DNA from 3 places in the Brevibacterium sp. genome. Region 1 is predicted to be linked to each of the others. Evidence: riboswitches for the same ligand, from Rfam matches in the RefSeq annotation. Region 1 holds a riboswitch; each other region holds the start of a gene.
The links. Region 1 has a riboswitch for thiamine pyrophosphate ahead of ACTIIH_RS06530 (hydroxyethylthiazole kinase). Riboswitches for the same ligand answer to the same signal wherever they lie in the genome.
Positions count from the first base shown of each region.

Region 1 (4,450 bases):
AAGGCCTTCGGATCGAGTCTGCCGTCGGCGAGCTGGGCGAGGAACGGCAGCTCTTCGATCTGCTTGACGATGGGGCGAACGCGGTCCCACAGCTGGGTGGTCAGTGGGCCGGCGGTAAAGGTGACGGTCATGGGAACTCCTCTGTGCTCGTGTGATGTGGTGGTTCGTGTGCCGGGATGGTCAGTGTGCCGGGGTGGTGCGTGTGCCGGGGTGTTTCGATTGAAAGGGCGGTGCGTGTGTCGGGGCCGGTCAGGCGGGTCGACCGCGGACGATGTCGACCTGGTGGTCGACGGGTCCGTGAGCGCCCTCCGGATCCAGGCTCAGCTGCCAGTCCGCAGCCGAGTTCAGGGCGCGAGCGAGAAAATCGAGGGCATTGCCGACAGCCTCGCCGAGGATGTCCGACCCGATCGCCGCGCGTGACCGATCTTTCCCGGTCGGGGCCGCCGGATCGGCAGGTCCCCCGGCGACAGCTGCGCGTTCACGGCCGAGGACGGCCACCTCGGCGGTGATCGCGGCCGACAGAGTGCACCCGGTTCCGTGCGTGTTCATCGTCGTCACGCGAGGATGGGTGAACTCACGGACCTGGCCATCGGCGGTGGCGAGGATGTCGATGACTTCGTCATCGCTGCCGTGTCCGCCCTTGAGCAGGACCGCTCCGGGACCGCGTTCGAGCAGGCGACGAGCCTGGTCACGCATGGCCTCAGTCGTCTGCGCTTCGGGTTCGTCATCGCTGATGAGCAGGGCCGCCTCGGGGAGGTTGGGGGTGATGAGGTCGGCGACGGGCAGCAGTTGGGTGCGCACGGCGTCGACGGCATCGGCCTCGAGGAGGCGATGGCCGGAGGTCGCGATCATCACCGGATCGACGGTATAGAAGCCGAGCCGGCTTTCTGCCGCGCGGGCGACGACGAGTTCGACGAGGTCACGGCTGCCGAGCATCCCCGATTTCGTCGCATCGACGGGCAGGTCACCGAGCACGGAGTCGAACTGATCGGCGACGAAATCGACGTCGACCGGATAGACGCGCGACACCCCGTGCGTGTTCTGCGCGACGAGGGCGGTGATGACGGTCGTGCCCATGGTCTTCCGCGCGGTGAAGGTCTTGAGGTCGGCTTGGATTCCGGCGCCGCCGGACGGGTCGGTGCCGGCGATGGACAAGGTGATCGGCGGGCGGGTCGTCATTGGTCGCTCCCGGTGAAAGCGGCCAGCAGCTCTTCGGCCGCCGACTTCGGATCGTCGGCCAGGCAGATCGCCGAGACCACGCAGATTCCGATCAGACCACGTCCGTGCAGGTCGGGGGCACGGTCGGCGGTGATGCCGCCGATCGCGACGGCGGGGAGGCCGGCTTCTGCCGCCAGTTCGCCGAGGCGGTCCGGTCCGATGCCGTCGGGGGCGTCGGCTTTCGTGGAGGTGTCATAGACCGGTCCGATGCCGACGAGGTCGACGACTCCGGAGTCGCGGGCGGCGGCGAATTCGTCGCTGTTCGCGGCCGAGAGACCGATGAGCGGTTCCGCACCCAGGACCGCGCGCACCTCGGCGACGGTGGTGTCAGTTTGGCCGACGTGGATGTGCACGTTCTCGCCTTCGTCGATGAGGCGGAGGGCCACCTCGACGCGGTCGTTGAGGACGACGGGGACCGTGCGGTCGGTGCCGCGGGTGGCGGCGTCGACGGCGGCGATGACCTGGCGGGTGAGCGAATAGAAGCTTGCGTCGTCGATGTCTTTGTCGCGGACCTGGACGATGCCCACTCCCCCGGCGACGGCGGCCTGCACGGTCTCGGCGACGCTGCGACCGGCGGCTTCGCATTGCGCGGAGTCGGTGACGAGGTAGAGGCGCGTGTCGATTCCGGCGAAGCGGTCGGTCGCGGCAGCGCCGTCGGTCGCGGCAGCGCCGTCGGTCACGGCAGCGCCGTTCGGGTTGTCAGCGATGTGGCGGGATCCGGCGGTCATGCCTGGGCGCCTTCGCCGGCCGTGAGCGTGTCGAGGCCGATTCTCGCCTGCGCGAGTCGGTCACCGTCGACGGTGTGGAGAGCGTCGAGGAAGCTCACCGAGTAGCTGCCCGGACCCTTCGCACCATCGGCGGCGAGTTCCCCGGCGACCGCGAAGTGGGCGTGGGCGGCGACGACAGCTTCGAACTTCGCCGAGGCGGCCCCACCGTTCGCGGACTGCTCGGGGGCGCTGATTGCTGAGACGTCGGCGTCGGGGTCGGCCAGTCCGGCACGGGCGGCGGCCAAGTAGGCGACGGTGACGGCGCCGAGTGAGCAGCCGGTGCCGATGACCAGCGGCATGAATTCGTGGCCGCCGGTGATGCGGGCGACGTGATCGGTGCCGTCGATATGGGCGACGACGGCATCGGTGGGTCCGGATACGGCGACGGTCGCCCCGGTTTCTCTGGCCAGCTTCGCAGCGGCGGGAAGGACGGCGTCGACTTCATCGGTGGAGTCGACTCCGCGTCCACCGAGTCCCACGCCGGCGAGTGCGGCGATCTCGGAGGCGTTGCCGCGGATGGCGGTCGGGTGATCGGCGGCGGCGCGGCGGATGCGGGAGGTGCGGAAGTCGACGGCGCCGACGCTCACGGGGTCGAGGACCCAGGGCTTGCCGGCGGCGGTGGCGACGTCGATGGCAGCATCGGCGGCGAGCAGCTGATGGTTCGAGGCGGTGCCGAAGTTGACGAGGACTCCGCTGGCGATCCCGGCGAACTGTCCGGCATCGGCTTCATGGTCGAGCATCGCCGGGGAGGCGCCGACGGCCAGGAGCACGTTCGCGCTGAACTGCTGCACGACGGTGTTCGTGATGCATTGGATGAGTGGGTTGATTGCGCGCAGTCGCGCATTCGCAGAACGCAGGTCGAAGTCAACCATGACGATCCCTTCGCTAGTATGGCCCAGATCAGGTTCGATGGGTGTTCTCTCAGCCTCGGTGTCCTCCGTGCGCAGCTCTTCGGTGCGAACGGATCCTCATGAGGCACCCCATGTCATTGGCATCGACTGTATCAGCCTGACTGATGCGGAGCGACTCCATGCGCTGCTTGGTTGCTCAGCACCGACCGCTCGACTTAACGTCGCTGCATCAAGCTGTGCATTGCGCGCTCGAAGCTAAGGCGAGCGGTCGGCAGAGGGTGCTCTTGCGGAACCGAGCGGTCGACGACAACTTGAGCGCTCAGCGCTGAGCGGACGCCCCTGTGCCGCCGACCCGGCACTACCCGCGCCCGACGTACCTCTGGCCGCGGCGGCTGAGCGCATCGATGACGACGGCGGTGAGCAAGACGAGCGCGGTGATGATCTGCTGTGCATCGGAGTTGAAGCCGATGAGGTAGAGACCGTTGTTGATCGCGCCGACGACCAGTGCGCCGAGCACTGCCGCCCAGGCGGTTCCGCGACCACCGAACAGCGAGGTGCCGCCGATGACGGCCGCAGCGATCGCGTTGAGCAGGTCCTGCGTGCTCACCAGCGTCGATCCCGCGTTCGTCGTCACTCCGGTCTTGATGAATCCGAACAGAGCGGCCAGCACTCCGGCAGCCATGAACACGCTGATGCGCACCCAGGTCACGCGGATGCCGGCACGCCGGGCGGCTTCGACCTTGCCGCCGACGGCGTAGATCGAACGACCATAACGGGTCTTGCGCAGCACGAGGTCGATGATGATCGCGATGACGATCATGAGGAAGAACGGCATCGCCAGACCGAAGTCCTGATTGACGAGGATGAGGAAGCCGAACACGATCGCGGCCAACAGGACGATCCTCACGATCACCGAAGTCCAGCTCGGAGCACTGAGACCCTCCCTGTGGCGGCGCAACTTCGAATAGATGATGCCGACGCCGAATCCGATGATCGCGATCGCACCGAAGACATAGGCCCAGATCGCCGGGAAATAGAAGCTCGCGAAGTCGAAGGCGAAGGTGTCCGACATCGACAGGTTCTTCTGCGTACCCAGGGTTGTCAGCGTCAGGCCGGTGAACGCGAGCAAGCCGGCCAGGGTCACCACGAACGCCGGGATGCCGACGACGGCGAAGAACCAGCCCTGGATCGCACCGACGACCAGGCCGAGCAGCAGCATGATGACCAGCGCCAGGGCCGGCGGCACACCTTGCCTCACCACCAGAACACCGAGCAGCGAGGCGGCCAATCCGCCCAACTGCGCCAGGGAGAGGTCGATCTCGCCGAGGAGCAGGATGAGGTTGATGCCCAGGGCAAGTATCGCGAGGAATGCGACCTGGGTGGAGAGGTTGACGAGGTTGGCCGGAGAGATGAAGTTCGAGTCGGCCGTCTGGAAGACGATGACGATGACGATGAGGGCGAAGATGACCGGGAACGATCCGAGCTGGCCCTCTTTGACCCGTCGCAGGAACGTTCCGACGACGCCTTCGTGAGTGATCCGTTCGTCGGTGATGAAGGAATTGCGGGTCATCGACGCTCACCCCTCCGTGCCGCACGCTTGGTCACGACGTTGTC
Region 1 is NZ_JBQDYQ010000015.1:45,681-50,130, reverse strand. It holds gene ACTIIH_RS06545 (TenA family protein) at 1-131, opposite strand, end outside; gene thiD (bifunctional hydroxymethylpyrimidine kinase/phosphomethylpyrimidine kinase) at 250-1,179, opposite strand; gene thiE (thiamine phosphate synthase) at 1,176-1,946, opposite strand; gene ACTIIH_RS06530 (hydroxyethylthiazole kinase) at 1,943-2,857, opposite strand; TPP riboswitch at 2,845-2,978, opposite strand; gene ACTIIH_RS06525 (sugar ABC transporter permease) at 3,195-4,406, opposite strand; gene ACTIIH_RS06520 (ATP-binding cassette domain-containing protein) at 4,403-4,450, opposite strand, start outside.

Region 2 (4,450 bases), on a different contig from region 1:
TCCCTCACCACGCCACGTCGGCTGAGTCGCATGGACCGGTGGCCGTGGGCGTCGACGGCTCGGACCCCGCTCGGGTCGCGATGGTCACTGCCGCCGCCGAAGCCGCAGTGCGCGGGGCTCCTCTCGAGGTCATCGCCGTGCTTCCAGCCGGAGAGGAGTGGCTCTACTGGTACCCCAACCTCGAGCTCAGCTCCGAGGCCACCGCTCGTCGGCAGAGGCAGCTGACCGAATCACTCGAGAAGGAAACCGCGACGCTGGCCGAGCAGTTCCCGGATCTGGCGGTGACCACCTCGGTGCCGGTCGGCGATCCCACGGAGACTCTCGTCGGGATCAGCTCCCGCGCACAGCTGACGGTGATGGGCACCCGTGGGCGCGGACGGATCCGCAGCGCTCTGCTGGGATCCGTCTCGCGCGGAGTCCTCAACCACGCCGAGGGTCCGGTCATGGTGGTTCCGAGCTGAGCGACAGCGGCGGGTTGACCAGCAAGGCTGTGCCGATCAGCTAAGTCCGGCACCTCGACGGCGACGGCTCGCCACGAGGAGTACCGCGCCGAGTGCCAGCGCCCCCGCGCCGACAGCCAAGGGCAGTGCAGGCCCACCGCCGGTGCGGGGCAGGTCTCTATCCCCGCTCGCCGAGGCGGTCCCGGATGAATCCGAATCATCGCCCGTTCCTACGGCGTTCGCCTCGGCCGCTTCGGCATCGTCATCCGGGGCGGGTTCTTCCGCCTCGGCGCGCCTGAGTTCGACATCGTCGATCTGCTCGGCTGCGGCCTGCGCTTCCGCCCGTTCGCCATCGGCCGACGCTCCCCCAGTGGGCACCTCATAGGTCGTCGCCCGCAGCGCTTCGTCGCTGACGCGGACCCGGGTGAAGGCGGGCATGTCGTTGTGGACGCTCTTGCCTTCCCAGTCGAGGCCGGGAACGTAGTCGTAGAACTTCGACCCCGATGACGAGGTCAGCGTGAGGTAGAGCGTCTGCCCGTCTTCCTTCTCCTCATCGGCTCCCGCTTCGGAGCCCTCGACGGGCTTGCGCTCCCCGTCCATGAGGAAGGTGCGGTTAAAGATGTGGTCGTGGCCGGAGACGACGAGGTCGATGTCATTGCGGGCCGCGACCGGTGGGATCGCCTTCCGCAGCCGCTTCACATCGAGATCGTTCCAATGTGTTGCCGTCGAATAGATCGAATGGTGAAACCCGAGCACAGTCCACCGCACCTGGCCACCGTGTTCGGCGACGACCTCGTCGATGAATTCGGCGTGGGCGTCCATGTCCGAACTGTTCGAGTTGATGTTGAGAAACAGGACTCCGTCTTCGATGAACCAGTAGTCACCGCCGGAGGTGATGATTCCGCCGCCGCCGTGGTCGTGGCTGACATTGGGTCGGTTGAAGTGCTGTTCGTAGGCTTTCGACGACACGTCGTGGTTGCCGATCGTCGTCGCCTGCGGGATCGTCCGGGTCGCTTCCGGGGCCAAGTACTGCGCATACTGCTCTTGGTTGCCGGCGGAGTTGACCTGGTCTCCCAGCGAGTAGAAGAAGCTCGGGTCGTCGGCAGTGGCCACGGCCGACGACAGGGTCCGGTCCCAACCGGTGGCATCGTCGGGATCTCCGCCTCCGGCGCCGACCTGGGGGTCGCCGAAGACGAGGAATTCGTCACCTCCTCCGGCAGATGCCATGGTGAACTGCTGCACCTCGGTGAACCCGTCCTCGTCGCTGCCGACCTGGTAGGCGTAGTCGGTGCCGGGTTCCAGGCCGGTCATGCTCGCATGGTTGTAGTGACGTTTGAGGTCGGTGGCAAGGCCGGAGTCTGTGGTCTCAGCCGCTGCCGCGTCGGCGGGAAGTTCGCGTCCCTCGAGTTCACTGACCGGCGCCCACCGGACCTCTCCCCCGCCGGAGTTCTCACTCATCCAAGAGAGGTCGCGCGTCGTCGGGTCGGCTCCGATCTGCAATACGGGATCGGTGATCGATTCGCTCCCCGCATCCCCCTCGGCGGGCGGGTCCGGCGGGTCCTGGCTCGCGGTCGAGCTCGGGCCGCCCGAGCCGAGAGACGGTTCGGCGCGCACGGGCACCGGGGCCGCCACGAGTGCGGCGAGCAGGGTGGCGGCGGACAGGGCACTGAGTGGTCGCTTGAGCCGATGCGTATTCACCCGCCCAGTCCTACCGATCAGCAGTGTCTGGTCGTTCTAAGGCTCGTCGACGAGACCGGGAACGGGAGGTGAATCGCCGATGACGACTCCCGGCCCCCGCGTCGCCTCCGCTCCCGGTTGCTGCTTCTCTCACCTGTTGTACAGTGGTGGCTACGACAGGGGAGCGCCGTCAGGGGCGCTGAGAGTGCAGAAGAAGCTGCAGACCCTCGAACCTGATGCGGTCAGTACCGCCGAAGGAAGTCGAGACTCTTCACCCCTCCTTGATATGAGGAGGCACAATGCCGAACACCACTACGCCGACCACCACCCCCACCCGTGCGCAAGCCTTCACCGCGGCACCGAAATCCAAGCAGTGGCGGGTCGTCGACTATGTCACCACCGCCGTGCTCGGCATCGCCGTGGGACTCGTCTTCTGGGTGCTCGCGCTGAGCTGGAAGGTTCTCGAACTCGCCTTCCAGGCATTCCCGCCGTCGATCGGCCTCATCGCCGGACTCTGGGTGCTGGCCGGTCCGCTGGCCGGTGCCATCATCCGCAAACCCGGTGCCGCACTCCTGTGCGAACTCATCGCCGCGACCGTCGAAGCCGTGCTCGGCTCCCACTTCGGGGCGACCGTTCTGCTCTCGGGTCTGCTGCAGGGCCTCGGTGCCGAACTCGTCTTCGCCGCCTTCGGCTACAAACGCTTCACCCTGTGGGTCACCGCCGCTTCGGGAGTGCTGGCCGCGGCGTTCATGGCCGTGAGCGAGAACATCATGTACAACGCCGAATGGCAGTTCGGCTTCCAGGCGATCTACGCGGTCTGCGCGATCATCTCCGGCCTCGTCATCTCCGGCATCGGCGCGTGGTATGCCTACCGGGCGATCGCGGCCACCGGGGCTCTGAGCTCCTTCGCCTCCGGCCGTCGCTGATGGCCCTGCCGATCACGGCCTCCGACTTCTCATGGACGCATACAGACCGTGAGGGGCCGGCAGTCGGTCCGCTCGACCTGCAGATCGCGGCCGGAGAGAAGGTGCTGCTGCTCGGCGCCTCCGGGGCCGGCAAATCGACGTTCCTCCACGCCGTTGCCGGTGTCCTGCCCGAGGAATCGGGTGAAGCCACCGGTGAACTCCTCGTCGGCGGTGAGAAACCGGATCCTCGCCGAGGCTGCACCGGGCTGGTCCTCCAAGATCCCGATTCGCAGGTGATCTTCTCCCGCATCGGTGATGATGTGGCGTTCGGGATGGAGAACCTCGGACTTCCGGCCGAGGCCATCGAGGCTCAGGTCCCCGAGTCCCTGCATGCGATGGGACTCGATCTGGCCCCGGAGCATCCGAGTGCTGCCCTGTCCGGTGGGCAGAAGCAGCGGCTGGCTCTGGCCGGGATCCATGCGATGGCCCCGGAGGTCATCGTCCTCGACGAGCCGACGGCCAATATCGATCCCGCCTCGGCGACCGAGGTCCGCGATGCCGTGCTCACCGTGCAGGCCGAGACACAGGCGACCATGCTCGTCGTCGAACACCGGGTGGAGCTGTGGATCGATCACGTCGACCGGGTCATCGTGCTCGGCCGCAAAGGCATCGCTGCCCAAGGTCCGCCCGAGCGGATCTTCACCGATTCGGACCTGACCGAAATGCTCATCGGCTGCGGCATCTGGATGCCGCAGGACTCCCCCACCCCGTGCCGAGGCGGGGCCGCAGGAATCGGTGGGACGTCGGGCCGCCTCGGCGAGGTACTGCTGCGCACTGATCGGCTCAGCGTTGCTCGACCGCGCATGGCCACCCCCGCCGCGACCGGCCTGGACCTGAGCCTGAGCGCCGGTCAGGCTCTCGGAATCGTCGGTGCGAACGGGGCAGGCAAATCGACCACGGCTCTGACCTTGGCGGGCCTGCTGCCCGAATTCTCCGGGCAGGTCCTCGCAGAGGCGGCCCTGCGGGAAGGAGCCAAACGGCCCCAGCCTTTCGCCTGGCCGTCGAAGCAGTTGGCGGCGCGCATCGGCATGGTCTTCCAGGAACCGGCACACCAGTTCCTCACCTCGAGCGTGGCGGCCGAACTCGAGCTGGGTCCCCGGCTGGCCGGGTGGTCTGCCGCCGAGTCGCAGTCTCGGGTGGATGAACTTCTTGCGGGACTCGGTCTCACCGGTTTGGCGCAGGCTCATCCGCAGAGTCTCTCAGGTGGGGAGAAGCGTCGCCTGTCGGTGGCGGCGATGCTGGCTCCCCGGCCCCGGGTGCTCATCGTCGATGAGCCGACCTTCGGTCAGGATGCGCTGACGTGGGCGGGGTTGGTGGAGATGTTCCTCGATGCCTTGGAACACGGTTCCGCGGTGGTCGCGGTCAGCC
Region 2 is NZ_JBQDYQ010000018.1:2,230-6,679, forward strand. It holds gene ACTIIH_RS07050 (universal stress protein) at 1-461, shown strand, start outside; gene ACTIIH_RS07055 (fibronectin type III domain-containing protein) at 498-2,138, opposite strand; TPP riboswitch at 2,286-2,394, shown strand; gene ACTIIH_RS07060 (ECF transporter S component) at 2,417-3,043, shown strand; gene ACTIIH_RS07065 (ABC transporter ATP-binding protein) at 3,043-4,450, shown strand, end outside.
Region 2: it holds a riboswitch for thiamine pyrophosphate, as region 1 does, so the genes downstream of both, ACTIIH_RS07060 (ECF transporter S component) here and ACTIIH_RS06530 (hydroxyethylthiazole kinase) in region 1, are expected to answer to the same signal.

Region 3 (4,450 bases), on a different contig from region 1:
TCCCGGTGGATGATCTGGCGCTGCAGGTTCGACGACTCGACCACATCGTCATCGATGATGGTCAGTTGTCCGACCCCGGCGGCCGCGAGATAGCTGAGCACCGGTGAACCGAGTCCGCCAGCGCCGATGACCAGCACCGAGGCGGCCCGCAGACGCCGTTGTCCCTGAAGTCCGAATCCCGGCAGGCTCAGGTGCCTGGAGTAGCGTTCCAGCTCCGTCCGGGACAGAGATTCCACGGGGTCGACGAGAGGCGGCAGCGACGGAGGAGTGGCGGCAGCGGTGGTCATTGTGCTGCGACCATTCCGTCGAACGGCGATGATGCCACTGCCAACGGTCGTTTGGGGATCCTCCCGGCTCCGGCCGCCAGATGTCCGGCGTCGACGGCCAAAGCCATCGCCCGGGCCATGGCGTGGGCGTCGTGAGCGCGAGTGACGGCAGAAGCCAGGAGAACCGCGGTGCACCCGAGCTCCATCGCCAAGGCGGCGTCCGAAGCGGTTCCGACACCGGCGTCGAGGATGACGGGCACCTGCGCGCGGGAGACGATGGTCTCGATGTTGTGAGGGTTGAGGATGCCCAGCCCACTGCCGATCGGAGCACCTGCCGGCATCACCACGGCCACCCCGGCATCCTCCAGACGTTTCGCCAGAGCCGGATCATCGTTCGTATAGGCGAAGACCGTGAACCCGTCGAGGACGAGCTCCTCGGCGGCGGTGAAGAGCTCGACGGGGTCCGGGAGCAGGGTGTCCTCATCGGCGATGACCTCGAGCTTCACCCAGTTCGTCTCCAGGGCCTCCCTGGCCAGTCGGGCGGTGAGCACGGCATCACGGGCCGTATAGCAGCCGGCGGTGTTCGGCAGCACCCGGATTCCCAGACGCTGCAGCATGGTGAACACCGAGTCCCGGGACTCGGCGTCGAAGCGGCGCATCGCCACCGTGGTCAGCTCGGTTCCCGAGGCCACGAGGGCGTCTTCGAGGATGCTCAGGGAACTCGCCCCACCCGTGCCCATCACGAGGCGAGACGACATCTCCACGTCATCGACCATCCAGCTCATCTCAGCCTCCCTGCACTGCGGTGACGATGTCGACGGTGTGCCCGTCGGCCAGGGCGAACCCGGACCAGGCACCGCGACGGATGACCTCGCCGTCGACGGCCAGGGCCAGCCCTAAGCGTCCGCCGTCGGCCGGTGTCCCATCGGGATTCAGCTCCCGTCCGGTGACCTCGGCGATGAGGTCGAGCGCCGAGGTGGCACCCGGCAGCTCATGATTGTCGCCGTTGAGGACGATGGTCGGTGGGTGGTCGCGATCGGTCATGAGTTGCTCCTCATCGGGTAGGCGGTGGTGTGGTCTGTGGTGAAGCGGAGTGGGGACACGGACTCGAGCGTCCCGTCAGGAGGCCAGTCGGAGGCAGCACCCAGGGCGAGCTCGGCGCCGAGCCGGCCGCCGAACGGGGCCAAGAGGATGCCATGGCGGAAGTAGCCGGTGCTCACGACGCAGCCGGGATCGATGCGCCCGATCATCGGCAGGTCGTCGGGCGAGCCGGGCCGGGCTCGGGTGGTGATGTCGGTGATCTCCGCGTCGAGGATGCCCGGGACCAATCGCTGCCCGTCAGAGAGCAGCCGGTGGATCGCCCCGGCAGGGGTGCCGGAGAGCCCGTCCTCACGGGAACTGGCACCGAGCACGATCTCACCGTCGGGGCGTGGGACCAGGTAGACGGGGCGACCGTTGACCAACCCGCGGATGGTCCGATTCAGCAGGGGAGTCGCCTCGGCGGGGGCACGCAAGCGCAGCACATCACCCCAGACTTCCCGGATCGGCAGCGGCGGGGCACCGGCGATCTCGGTGGTGGCGCTGCCGGCGCAGACGACCACCTGATCGGCTTCCAACCGGCGTCCGTCTCCCAGTGTGACGCCGGTTGTCGCCGCACCATCCCCCAGCAGCTCGGCCACTCGCTGCCGGATGAGCAGCGACTCTGAACCAGCCGCAAGCGCAGACAGCAGTCCCGCCGATACACGACGCGGATCGATCGAGTGATCACCGGGAATGTTCACAGCCCCGGCCACGGCAGGCGACAGCGACGGTTCGATATGGCGGGCAGCACTGCCGGTGATGAGCTCGGTGGCGAAACCCGATCGCGATTGTGCTTCGCGCAGTTCCCGCAGAGCCTGCAGATCAGCCCGGTCACCCGCACACACCAAGGTCCCGGCATCTGTGAAACCGAGATCGGTGCCGGCGGCGCTCGCCACCTCGGCGGCGAATTCCGGAAACATCTGAGCCGAGGTCCGCATCAGCGGATACAGGGGAGTCTGTCCCCAGACCACCTCGGCGGCGGGAGCGATCATCCCCGCGGCGGCATGGCTCGCCCCCTGGGCGGGGGCAGGATCGATGATGGTGACTTCGGCACCGAGACGGCGCAGATACCAGGCCGTGGACAGGCCGATGATCCCGGCGCCGACGACGATGACTCTCACAGCTTCTCCCTCCGGCGGCATGATCCGCATCAGGTCTGACGGTCGGCCTTACGCCCTCTCAGCCTCGTTGGGAGGCTCCCGCGAACTCCTCTACTCTATGACCATGACCACACAGATGCCACCGCGCACCGCAGCGCGGCAGACGAAGAGAGCCTGGAGGCAGGCCCGTTTGGCCGAAGCGTCGCTCTACCTGTGCACCGATGCCCGGACCGCTCAAGGCGACCTCGCCGAGTTCCTCGACGCCGCCTACCGTGGGGGAGTCGACATCATCCAGCTGAGGGACAAGAGCCTCGAGGCCCGCGCCGAGATCGCAGCATTGGAAGTCCTCAGGGATGTCGCCGCACGCCACGGCAAACTCTTCTCCGTCAACGACCGCGCCGATGTCGCGCTGCTGACCGACGCAGATGTCTTCCACGTCGGTCAGGGAGATCTCACCAGCAGTCAGGCCCGGGCCGTGCTCGGGCCCGACGTCATCCTCGGACGCTCCACTCATTCCCTCGAGCAGGCGCTCGCCGCCGAGGCGGACCCGGAGACCGACTATTTCTGTGTCGGACCGGTCTGGGAGACCCCGACGAAACCCGGCCGTGCCGCTGTGGGGACGGCACTGCTGACCGCCGCCGCCGCCGAGGCGAGCAAACCGTGGTTCGCGATCGGCGGCATCGCGGCAGGGGAGAGGCTGGACGCGATCCGGCAGGCGGGCGCGAACCGTGCCGTCGTCGTCCGTGCGATAACCTCGGCAGACGACCCCGCTGCGGCCGCACGGGAGCTCAAAGAGGAGTTGGAATGACCCCAGCAGCTGACAGCGCATCCGACACAACCGGTGCAGGTGCCGACCTGTCGATCCTCATCGCCGGGGCAGGGGCCACCGGTGGGGCGTTCGGCACCTATCTGCAGGAAGCCGGACGCGATGTCACATTCCTGCTCCGGCAGGCACGGGCCGCGAGGGTCCGCACGGAGGGACTGCGCTTCACTGCGCCCGGTGATGATCGGACGAATCAGGTCGATGTCATCACCGCTGAGGAGCTCGCAGCCGCACCACAGACCTTCGACCTCGTCATCGTCGCGGTCAAAGCAGGCGGCCTCGACTCGGTCATCGCCGATATCGGACCGGCTGTGGGCGAGCAGACGACGATCATCCCGTTCCTCAACGGTATGGCCCAGATAGAGAAGCTGCAGTACAGGTACCCCGGGCAGGTGCTCGGAGGGTTCGTCAAGATCGTCGGCACCATCAGGGACGGAGCCGTCGTCCAGCTCACCGACCTTGCGGTGATGACCATCGGCGACCTTCACGCCGCGGCCGTACCCACGCGAATCTCCGCGGCTCTCGACGTCCCCGGATTCAAGCTCCAGATCGTCGACGGAATTATCGACGGGCTGTGGGAGAAGTGGACCTTCATCGCCGCGGCGGGAGTCGTCACATGCCTGTTCCGCGCTCCCGTCGGGGCGATCATGGCGGCCGGCGGCAGATCGCACGTGCATGCCATCATCGACGAACTCGAAGCCGTGGCGACCGCGGCCGGACACCCGGTGTCGGAGGCCTCCCACGACATGACGCTGCAGATGCTCACCGCGGACGGTTCGGCCTTCACCTCATCCCTCTACCGGGATGTGACGGCAGGGCTGCCGAGCGAAACGGAGCACATCCTCGGCGATCTGTCGGCCAAGGCAGAGGAGTTAGGAGTCGCGACTCCGCTGCTCGACCTCACGCTTGTGCAGCTGCGGGCCGGGGAAGCCCAGAAGCGGCTCTGACCTCGGCCGTGCCCGTGCGCAGCATCGCCAGATACGGCTCCTGCGGCTGAGTGTGTTCGATGTCGGTCGAACTGTGGGCGGCGGTGAATGTGACCATGGGGACGTCGTCGGCATCATCGAGGGCGAGCAGCGTTTCGTAGCCGCCCGGACCCAGAGAATGGGAGCTGCCTGCCGGCAGGTCGAAGACGAGGCGTTCGAGCGGACTGTCGGGCTCGGGCGGACGGTTCATCTCCT
Region 3 is NZ_JBQDYQ010000002.1:19,975-24,424, forward strand. It holds gene moeB (molybdopterin-synthase adenylyltransferase MoeB) at 1-287, opposite strand, end outside; gene ACTIIH_RS00850 (thiazole synthase) at 284-1,051, opposite strand; gene thiS (sulfur carrier protein ThiS) at 1,053-1,310, opposite strand; gene thiO (glycine oxidase ThiO) at 1,307-2,467, opposite strand; TPP riboswitch at 2,457-2,559, opposite strand; gene thiE (thiamine phosphate synthase) at 2,571-3,254, shown strand; gene ACTIIH_RS00870 (ketopantoate reductase family protein) at 3,251-4,216, shown strand; gene ACTIIH_RS00875 (histone deacetylase) at 4,170-4,450, opposite strand, start outside.
Region 3: it holds a riboswitch for thiamine pyrophosphate, as region 1 does, so the genes downstream of both, thiO (glycine oxidase ThiO) here and ACTIIH_RS06530 (hydroxyethylthiazole kinase) in region 1, are expected to answer to the same signal.